3 regions of the Pseudomonas protegens genome follow, and region 1 is predicted to be linked to each of the others. Evidence: riboswitches for the same ligand, from Rfam matches in the RefSeq annotation. Region 1 holds a riboswitch; each other region holds the start of a gene.
The links. Region 1 has a riboswitch for cobalamin ahead of cobW (cobalamin biosynthesis protein CobW). Riboswitches for the same ligand answer to the same signal wherever they lie in the genome.
Positions count from the first base shown of each region.

Region 2: linked by a shared signal. The riboswitch ahead of cobO (cob(I)yrinic acid a,c-diamide adenosyltransferase) and the one ahead of cobW (cobalamin biosynthesis protein CobW) in region 1 are both predicted to bind cobalamin.
Region 3: linked by a shared signal. The riboswitch ahead of GGI48_RS03725 (TonB-dependent receptor plug domain-containing protein) and the one ahead of cobW (cobalamin biosynthesis protein CobW) in region 1 are both predicted to bind cobalamin.

Region 1 covers NZ_CP060201.1:5,887,928-5,891,196, reverse strand. The annotation lists gene cobN (cobaltochelatase subunit CobN) at 1-883, opposite strand, end outside; gene cobW (cobalamin biosynthesis protein CobW) at 887-1,957, opposite strand; cobalamin riboswitch at 2,055-2,267, opposite strand; cobalamin riboswitch at 2,341-2,573, shown strand; gene GGI48_RS27265 (CbtB-domain containing protein) at 2,670-2,858, shown strand; gene GGI48_RS27260 (CbtA family protein) at 2,870-3,269, shown strand, end outside.
Region 2 covers NZ_CP060201.1:5,099,071-5,102,339, reverse strand. The annotation lists gene GGI48_RS23795 (cobyrinate a,c-diamide synthase) at 1-613, opposite strand, end outside; gene cobO (cob(I)yrinic acid a,c-diamide adenosyltransferase) at 624-1,235, opposite strand; cobalamin riboswitch at 1,315-1,548, opposite strand; gene GGI48_RS23785 (hypothetical protein) at 1,716-2,297, shown strand; gene GGI48_RS23780 (PQQ-dependent sugar dehydrogenase) at 2,368-3,269, shown strand, end outside.
Region 3 covers NZ_CP060201.1:809,146-812,414, reverse strand. The annotation lists gene GGI48_RS03725 (TonB-dependent receptor plug domain-containing protein) at 1-1,852, opposite strand, end outside; cobalamin riboswitch at 2,004-2,207, opposite strand; gene GGI48_RS03720 (arginine N-succinyltransferase) at 2,318-3,269, opposite strand, start outside.

The sequences.
Region 1 (3,269 bases):
CCTGGGCGCAGATCGCCTGGATCACCGGAATGTTGCGCCGGAACGGCCGCAGGTGCGGGGCCTCAGGGCTGGACTGGGCAAAGCCGGTGGTATTGAGGATCACCCCGGCCGCGGTTGCATCCAGCCAGTCTTCCACCTGGCTCAGGCAGCCGGGCTCCTTGAGGCTGGCCACGGCGATCGGCAACGGATTGAGCCCTGCCGCCTGCAAACGCTGGCAGAACAGGTCGATAAAGCCGGTGTTGGCCGCTTGCAGGTGGGAGCGGTAGAACAGCAGCGCGGCCACGGCTTGCCCCGGCTGCCAATCAGCCTGCCAGTCGCTGAGAGTGGCCTGGCTTTTGTGTGGGTGATAGATCGCCGTGCGTGGCAGGGTTTGCGGTTCGCTCCAGGGGTAGTCGCGCCCCAGCAGGCCGCTGGCCAGGCAGCGATAGAAATTCAGCGCGTTGTCGCGCCCGCCCTGGCGCAGGAACTGCCACAGGCGATCGCGCTCGACGGGGCCCACGGTGCTCAGGTCGCTGAGTTCCGGGTCCGGGCGGTCGTCCCCCGGCACCAGGATCAACTGCACCCCGCGCAGGGACAGCTCCACCAGCCGCTCGACGCCGTAACGCCAGTAGCCGATGCCGCCGTGCAGGGAAATCAGGATGACCTTGGCGTGGCGCAGCACCTGATCCACATACAGATCCACCGAGGCGTGGTTCTGCACCTGCATCGGGTTGGCCAGGCGAAAGCTCGGGTAATCCTCGGGCAACTGCTCGGCGGCATCGGCCAGCAGCGCCAGGCTGGAATCGCCGCTGCACAGGATCACCAGCTCGGCGGGGGTTTGTCCAAGGTCGGCAATGTTGTCATCCGAGACGAAACCGCCGGGCTGGGTCCTGAGCAGGTGCATGGCTTACACGCTGAGGGCGGCGCGCAGTTGCGCTTCGAGTTGGGCGGCGTCCAGTTCCTGGCCGATCAGCACCAGGCGCGTGGTGCGGGCTTCGTCAGCGCCCCACTTGCGGTCGAAGTGCTTGTCGAAGCGCGTGCCCACGCCCTGGATCAGCAGGCGCATCGGCTTGTTGGGGATCGCGGCAAAGCCCTTGACCCGCAGGATGCCGTGCTTGACCACCAGCTGGGTCAGGGCGTCCAGCAGCAGGCTTTCGTCGGCCTGGGGCAGCTCGATGGAGATGGAGTCGAAGGCGTCGTGATCGTGGTCGTCGTGATCGTCATCGCCGTCGTGGTGATGGTCGTGGTGGCTGTGGCGGCCGTCGATGTGTTCCTCGGAACCGGCGCCCAGGCCCAGCAGCACGTCCAGGGGCAGGCGGCCGCTGCTGGCTTCGATGACTTTCACCGCCGGCGGCAGCTCCTCGGCCACTTCCAGGCGCACCTTGGCCAGGTCTTCGGGGTTGATCAGGTCGGTCTTGTTGAGGATCACCAGGTCGGCGCTGGACAGCTGGTCGGCGAACAGCTCGTGCAGCGGCGATTCGTGGTCCAGGTTGGGGTCGAGCTTGCGCTGGGCGTCCACTTGCTCGGGGAACGCGGCGAAGGTGCCGGCGGCCACGGCCGGGCTGTCGACCACGGTGATCACCGCGTCGACGGTGCAGGCGCTGCGGATTTCCGGCCACTGGAAGGCCTGGACCAGGGGCTTGGGCAGGGCCAGGCCGGAAGTTTCGATAAGGATGTGGTCCAGGTCGCCGCGACGCGCCACCAGTTCGCGCATCACCGGGAAGAACTCTTCCTGCACGGTGCAGCACAGGCAACCGTTGGCCAGCTCGTAGACACGACCGCTGGCCTCTTCCTCGGTGCAGCCGATGGCGCATTGCTTGAGGATCTCGCCGTCGATGCCCAGCTCGCCGAACTCGTTGACGATCACCGCGATGCGCCGGCCCTGGGCGTTGTCCAGCATGTGCCGCAGCAAGGTGGTCTTACCCGAGCCAAGGAAGCCGGTGACGATGGTGACGGGAAGTTTGGCCAGTGTTTTCATCGGATGCCCCTTGGCAAAGGTGGCGGGCATACGGGACGAGAGCCGCAGCGCAGAGGCGCGCGGAGATTTCGCCACCGGATCACCCCGCCCGGTTGTAGTGAGAATCTGGGATCGAGGCAGGTCTCCTGGCTGAGGGCTTGCCAGTCATTGGACTGGCGGTTTCTGCGCCTTCCCGCAGGCGTTGTGGACGCCAATGCAGTGGCCTTGCAGAAATGAAACCCTTCACAGTTGCGGGGGCAGCCGCGGCATCGACCGCGTTCCCTTCTTAGCTTCGACCGCTGGCCGAAGAACCTCGAACGCGCAAGGCTACGCAGAGCGCGGGGGACGGTCAATCGGCAATGCGTCGGCGTCCGCAATTGACGGCCTCGCCCCGCCCGTGATTTGCTACGCGCCTTGTTACGGGTGCCCTTCACAGGGTGAAACGGGAAACCGGTGAATCACGTGCTTAACTAAAAAGCCGTGGCCAGTCCGGTGCTGCCCCCGCAACGGTAAGCGAGCGAAGTGTCAGATCCACTGTGCCACGGCATGGGAAGGTGACACTTTTCGGCACGGTACGACATGAGTCGGCCCCTGCCCCTCGCGAGCCCGGAGACCGGCCCGCAACACTTACATAACAAACCCGCGGTGGGCGGGCGCTGTTGCAAACCCTGCGTGCTCCTCACGCGGGGTTTTCCTGCGCTGCTCCCTGCCGATACTCCAAAAGGGAAGCGCCATGTCGATCATCAGCAGCACCAGCCATTCCGCCAGCAGCACCTCCACCCTGAGCCAACGCCTGGTGGCCGCCATCGGCGCTTCGATCCTCGGCGCCTGCCTGGTGTACTTCGCCGGTTTTTCCCATATCGAAGCGGTGCACAACGCGGCCCACGATACCCGCCACAGCGCTGCCTTCCCTTGCCACTGAGAACCGCCGACATGATCAAGCGTATCGCGCAAACCGCGGGGTTCACCGGGTTGCTGGCCGCCCTGTTGCTGACCCTGCTGCAAAGCTTCTGGGTCGCCCCGCTGATTCTGCAGGCGGAAACCTATGAAAAGGCCCCGGCGGCCGAAGTCCACGAACACGCCGAAGGCGCCATGGCCGGTCACAGCCATGATGCCGAGGCCTGGGAGCCGGAAGACGGCTGGCAGCGCACCCTGTCCACCACCGGCGGCAATCTGGTGGTGGCGGTCGGCTTCGCCCTGATGCTGGCCGGGCTCTATACCCTGCGCGCGCCCAATCGCGTCTCTCAGGGCCTGCTCTGGGGACTGGCCGGTTATGCGACCTTCTGCCTGGCGCCAACCCTGGGCCTGCCACCGGAGTTGCCGGGCACCGCTG
Region 2 (3,269 bases), 790 kb from region 1:
CATCCAGGCGCAAGTCGAGATCATTCAGTTCACGGGCCTGCACCAGCCCCAGGTGCCGGCTGGGCAGTTCGATATCGGTTTCCCGGGACAGGGCGCCGTACCAGCGCAAACCCTCGGTAAGGCTGCCTTCGAGCAACTGCGCGTGACGCAAGGTGCCGACCCGGTTGGCCAGCACCCCGGCGAACGGCAGGTCCGGCTGATAGCGGGCCAAGCCCAGGGCCAGCGCGCCGAAGGTCTGGGCCATGGCGGTGCCATCGATCACCCCCAGCACCGGCACCCCGAAATGCCGCGCCAGATCGGCACTGGAGGGGGTGCCGTCGAACAGCCCCATGACCCCTTCGATCAGGATCAGGTCGGCGTCAGCCGCCGCTTCCCAGAGCAGGCGCCGGCTTTCCTGTTCGCCCACCATCCACATGTCCAGCTGATACACCGGAGCGCCGCTGGCACGTTCGAGAATCATCGGGTCGAGAAAGTCCGGGCCGCATTTGAACACCCGTACCTTGCGCCCCTGGTTGCGGTGCAGACGAGCCAGGGCAGCGGTCACGGTGGTCTTGCCCTGGCCGGAAGCCGGCGCGGCGATCAATACCGCCGGGCAATGACGAACATCGGTCATGAAATCACGCTCACAGCTCAACACCTTTCTGCGCCTTGATGCCGGCCTGGAAGGCATGCTTGACCATGCCCATTTCGGTGACGGTATCGGCCAGTTCGATCAGTTCCGGCTTGGCCCCACGGCCGGTCACCACCACATGCTGCATGGGCGGCCGGGCTTGCAGGTCGCTGAGCACCTGGTCCAGATCCAGGTAGCCGTGCTTGAGGGCGATGTTCAGTTCGTCGAGCACCACCAGACCGATGCCCGGGTCGCTCAGCAACGCCCTGGACACTGCCCAGGCGGCTTCGGCCGCGGCGATATCGCGCTGGCGATCCTGGGTTTCCCAGGTAAAGCCCTCGCCCATCACATGAAAGCGCACCTGCTCCGGAAAACGCCGGAAGAACAGTTCTTCGCCGGTGCTGTTACGGCCCTTGATGAACTGCACCACGCCGCACTGCATGCCGTGGCCCATGGACCGCGCCAACATGCCGAAAGCCGAACTGCTCTTGCCCTTGCCATTGCCGGTCAGCACCAGCAACAGGCCACATTCGTTGGGCGAGTTGGCGATGCGCTCATCGATCACGGCTTTCTTGCGCAACATGCGCGCCACGTGGCGCTCGTCACGATCGGGGGATTCACTCATGGGGCAGCTCTCCGTTGGGGCTGGGGAACGGCGGGCAGGAAAAGGAATAGACGGCGCAAGCCTGGCATCGCCCACCGTGATGCCGTTGGATGGATCAGGCCGGTCTCCGGGCTCATGAGGGGCATTGCTGCCGGACTGCGCGCCTTCCCATGTCGTGGACACAGTGGCATCTGGCGCAGCCTTGACTCATCTACCGTTGCGGGGGCAGCGCCGGAATCGTAGCCATGTCCATTGCTGGCACAGGCCCTGACCGGCTTCCCTGTTTCACTCTGTCGACCCGCGGCCACAGAGCACCTGAAACAAGTCGCGAAGGTTAGAGGGTTGGGGGTGGAGCGTCAATTAAAGCCAGCCGGCGCGCGACACACAAAACTGCACCGCATCAACAAACTGACGCCAATCTTGTGCCACACTGAGCACATTGATATCAAATAGCCATATTTCAGCCCACCCACCACCAGACAACAACAAGGACGGATCCCGATGCAAGGCATGATCATCAGCAATCCCAAGCTGGAATTCCTGCGCCCGATGCTGGAACGCTGGTTTGATTGCATTGACCGCTACAACGCTGTTCGTGGCGATGGCGAAACCCCTTACTGGTTCGACGAACAAGCCAACCTGGGTTTGCTTTCCGCCGCCGCCTGGATGGCGGAAATGGTCAGCCTCGAACACAGCCCCAGCAAAAAACAGCAGGAGGCAGGCGCCCGCAACGCGCGCACCGATCTGTACCTGGCCACCCGGGAAGAGCGCGCCTACATTCAGGCCACCCAGCGCTGGCCCCAGGTCAACGGCCTGCGCCTGACCCAGGCCCTGCTCGACATTGCCAGTGACGCGAGAACAATCAGCTACCCCAGCGACCTGCGGCTCGGCTGCCTGTTCGTCAGCCCGCAAAAGGCCCAGCACAGCGCCACCCCGGAAGAACTCCAGGACATGCTCGACGAGCTGCAAAAGGAACACTGCTGCGCGGTGGCCTGGTACTTTCCCTACGCCTATCGCAAGTTGCACAACGAAGCCGGCCACTACCATCCCGGGGTCGCGGTACTGTTCAAGGAAGCCCGCTGATCAGGCGGAACCATACGCCGGCTATGCTCCTCTATGACTAGGACGTCCGTGCACTCATAGGGAAATCAGCATGCTCAAGTCTCGACTCGCTTTGCTTATCGCCATCGCCGCCGGCCTTACGGCCTGCGGCGAAACCTCCAGCCTGCAAGTTTCCGACGGCACCGGCCCCAGCCCCAAGCTGCCGGAGCCCAATCCGACGCTGATCCCCACGGTGAACATCGCCCCAGCGATTGGCTGGCCCAAGGGCACCCAGCCATTGGCGGCAGCCGGCACCCAGGTCAATGCCTTCGCCGAAGACCTCGATCATCCACGCTGGCTCTATGTCCTGCCCAACGGCGACGTACTGGTGGCGGAAACCAACGCACCGCCCAAACCCGACGACAATCAGGGCATTCGCGGCTGGATCGCCGGAAAGATCATGGGCCGCGCCGGCGCTGCCGTGCCCAGCGCCAACCGCATTACCCTGCTAAGGGATCAGGATCACGATGGCGTGGCCGAAACCCGCAGCGTGTTTCTGGACAACCTGAACTCGCCGTTCGGCATGACCCTGGTCGGCAATGACCTGTATGTGGCGGACACCGACAAGCTGCTGCGCTTTCCTTACCAGAACGGCGACACGCGGATCAGCGCGACCGGCACCAAGGTCGTCGATCTGCCCGGCGGCACGCTCAATCATCACTGGACCAAGAACGTCATCGCCAGCCCGGACGGGAGCAAGCTCTACGTCACCGTCGGCTCCAACAGCAACGTCGGGGAAAATGGCCTGGACCAGGAACAAGGCCGCGCCGCGATCTGGGAGGTGGATCGGAGCAGCGGGCAGCATCGCCTGTTCGCCACCGGCTTGCGCAATCCCAACGGCCTGGCCTGGGAGCCGGTCAGCGGGGCGCTGTGGACCGCGGTGAACGAGCGCGACGAGATCGGCAGCGACCTGGTGCCGGACTACATCACCTCGGTCAAGGACGGCGCCTTCTA
Region 3 (3,269 bases), 1.7 Mb from region 1:
TGGCGATGCTGGTGCTGTAGTCGCGGTCGAAGAGGTTTTCCACCAGCAGGCTCAGGCGATGCTGCTGGGCCGTGTCGAGGTAGCGATAGGCATCGGCGTCGACCACCGAATAGTGGCCGTAGTCGATCTTCTTCGGGCTGTCGATCTGGCCGATGTAGCGGATTGCCCCGCCCACGCCCCACTGGCGGTCCACGGACTCGTAGCCCAGCCGCGTGCGGGCGAGGAAGCCGGGGATGTTGCTCAGGGTCACGCCGTTGCGCGACTCCACCAGGTTGCGGGTCATGTCCGCCTGCAGGGTCCATTGCGGGCTGAACTGCCAGCGCCCGTCGATCTCCAGGCCACGTACCTTGATCCGTCCTTGGCCATTGACCCAGTCGATGCCGTCGAGGGCGATCAGGTCGTCGATCTTGCGCTGGAACAGCGTGCCGCTGGCGTTGAAGTCGCCGGCCAGCAGGTGGCCCTGGTAGTCCAGGCCCAGCTCGGCATTCACGCTCTTTTCCGGCTTGAGGTGGCGGTTGCCTCGTTCATCCTCCTCGTTGGCGAACAGTTGCTCGGCGTTGGGCAGCTTGAAGGCGCTGCCGAACTGGCCGCGCAGTTGCCAGTGGGGCGAGAGGTCATACAGCGAGGTGAGCATGCCCACCGTGGCGCTTTCGCCGCCGCTGATCTTCTCGTGACGCACGCCGATGCTCGGGTGCCAGTCGGGCAGGGCTGCCAATACCGGGCGCAGTTGAGCGTAGAGGGCGTTGGCCTGGGCGCTGTTGTCCTCGATCTTGAGCACATCGTCCTGGCCCTTGAACCACTGGTTGTCGCTGCCGAACACCAGCACATGGCCGCCGTCCAGCTCGGCCTTGCCCTCGGCCTGCAGGCCCCAGTCGGTGAAGCCCCAGTAGTCGTTGTGGTTGATCACCTTGAGGCCCCCGCCCTCGGTGGTGTTGATGCGGGTGTAGCGGGTGTCCCAGTCGTTGACATGGCCTTTGACGAAGTAGCTGAAGCGCTCGCCCAGGCGCTGCTCGAAGGTCGCGGTGGCGATCTGCTGGATGCGGTCGTTGGTGGTTTTATGGTTGTTCACCGGGCGGGCGAAATCCAGGTTGGCGTCGCTGTACTGGTAGAACAGTTCCAGCCGCGAATCGTCGGCAAAGCCCTGGATCGCCTTGGCGCCGAAGGTGGTCACGGCATAGCCGCGTTTCTTGTCCCGGGTGTTGGGGCTGTAGGCGCTGTTGCGATAGGGCTGGTAACCGTCGGAGACGTTATGGCTGACATAGGCCAGCAGGCCCAGGTCGCCCAGGCCGTTGCTGAGGATCTGCTCGGCGCGGGCATCGCCGCTCTGGCCCCGGAAGCTGTCCAGGCCCAGGTTGACCTCGCCGGAGACGTCGCGGGTCTGCGGGCTGCGGGTGACGATGTTGATCACCCCGGACACCGCCTGGGTGCCGAACAGCAGGCTCTGGCCGCCCTTGAGCACCTCGATGCGCTCGATGGCGTTGGCCGGCAGGGTGTCCAGGTACAGGCCGCCGTACAGGCGGTTGTTCAGGCGCACGCCGTCCAGCAGGATCAGGGTGTCGTCGTTGCGCCCGCCCAGCAGGGAATAGGTGCCGTAGTCGAAGGGGCCGTTTTTCGGTGCGACGTAGAGGCCCGGCACGTACATCTGCAGGACCCGGGTGATGTCGCTGCTGGGGCCGGCACGCTCGATCTGCTGGCGATCGATGATCTCCACCTTGCTGCCGTACCTGGCCATTTCGGCCACCGTGGTGGACTCCACCGAAGGGGCGGAAACCCATTGCTGCTCCAGTTTCAGCGGCGCGTCGTCCGCCAGCAGCAGGGGGCTGAACAGGCAGCCGAACAGGGCGCCGCTCATGCTGCGGCGCGGTGCACGCCAGTCGCGTGCAAGGAAAGTCTCAGGTGTTGTCATTCTTGGTCTTCTCGAAAGTGTCTTCGGGAAGCACGCAGGAGAAGGTATCGGCCACAGGCACGCGACCATACCGGCCCATGCCCGCCCACCGCAGGATTGCCAAACACAGGTTCCAGGCCGGTCTCCGGGCTGACGAGTGTGGCGGCATTCGCCTTCCCATACCTTGGGTACAGTGGCGTGTTGAATGCAGCACTCGCTTACCGTTGCGGGGGCAGCACCGGACTAGCCCTGAAGGGGCGCACCGGTTTCCCGTTTCACCTCATGCACGGCGGCATGAGGCACCTGAAACTGGGCGGCATCTGAACACTCGCACCGACGTTCGTCAACGTCGGGCCTGGCGCCGGGTGCTTGCGGTTCAAGGGCGATGGCGGATCTGCAGCGAGTCGTGCCTGATAACGGGCAAGGCGGTGGCTACGGCAGCGCGGCGGTTTCCGGGGTCAGGTGCCGCTGTGAGCGCCGTGTCGGCGGGGACTCGCAGGCCAGCAGCGGCACGGCGCGCACCGAGTCGCCGGGCTGCAGTTGCAGGCGTTTGGCGGTCAGGCGGTCCACCAGCAGGCAGCCGGACACCAGGCGCCCGGGCGCGGCGGTGATGCGGCAGTTCTCCAGGCGCCGGTTGTGAATCAGCCACACCGGCGCCTGCGCGTCCGGAGTGCCCACCAGCAGGGGCAGGGTCTGGCTTTCACGCACGCTGCGGATCTTCGTCACCTCGGCCTCGATCAGCGGCCCGCCGTCGAAGATGTCGATGCAGCCCTGATGGTTGAAGCCTTCGTCCCGCAGGATGTGCACCGCCTGCTCGGTGCTGTGGTGGGCCTGGCCGATGGCGGCCTGGGCGGCGGGGCTGAGCAGGCAGGTGTACAGCGGCTGGCGTGGCATGAGTTCGGCGATGAACGGCTTGCTGCCCTGGCTGGACAGGCGATTGGCCTGCTGGAAGTCCATCTTGAAGAAGTGGCGCCCCAGGCTGTCCCAGAACGGCGAACGGCCCTGGCCGTCGAGCTGGCCCCGCAGCTCGGCCACCAGCTTGTCGCCGAACAGCTTCGGGTATTCGGCGACGAACAGCAGGCGCGCGGTGGACAGCAGGCGCCCGGCGTAGCCCTGGCGCTGGTCGTGGCGCAGGTACAGCGAGCAGAGCAGGGATTGCCCGGTCATCTCGTTGCACAGGAACAGGGTCGGGATCTGTTTTTCGATCCCCAGCTCCGGGGCGCGGCCGCGGGTGATGCCCACCCGGTAGTGGTAGCAGGGCTCGCGCAGGCCGATGGCGCCGCTCAGGCCGCAGACGCCGATCACTTGCTGGTCGTCGTCCTCCAGTACGAACAGGTAGTCGGCGTCGGCCCGTTCCACCTGATTGGCGAAGGTGCGCTGGGCC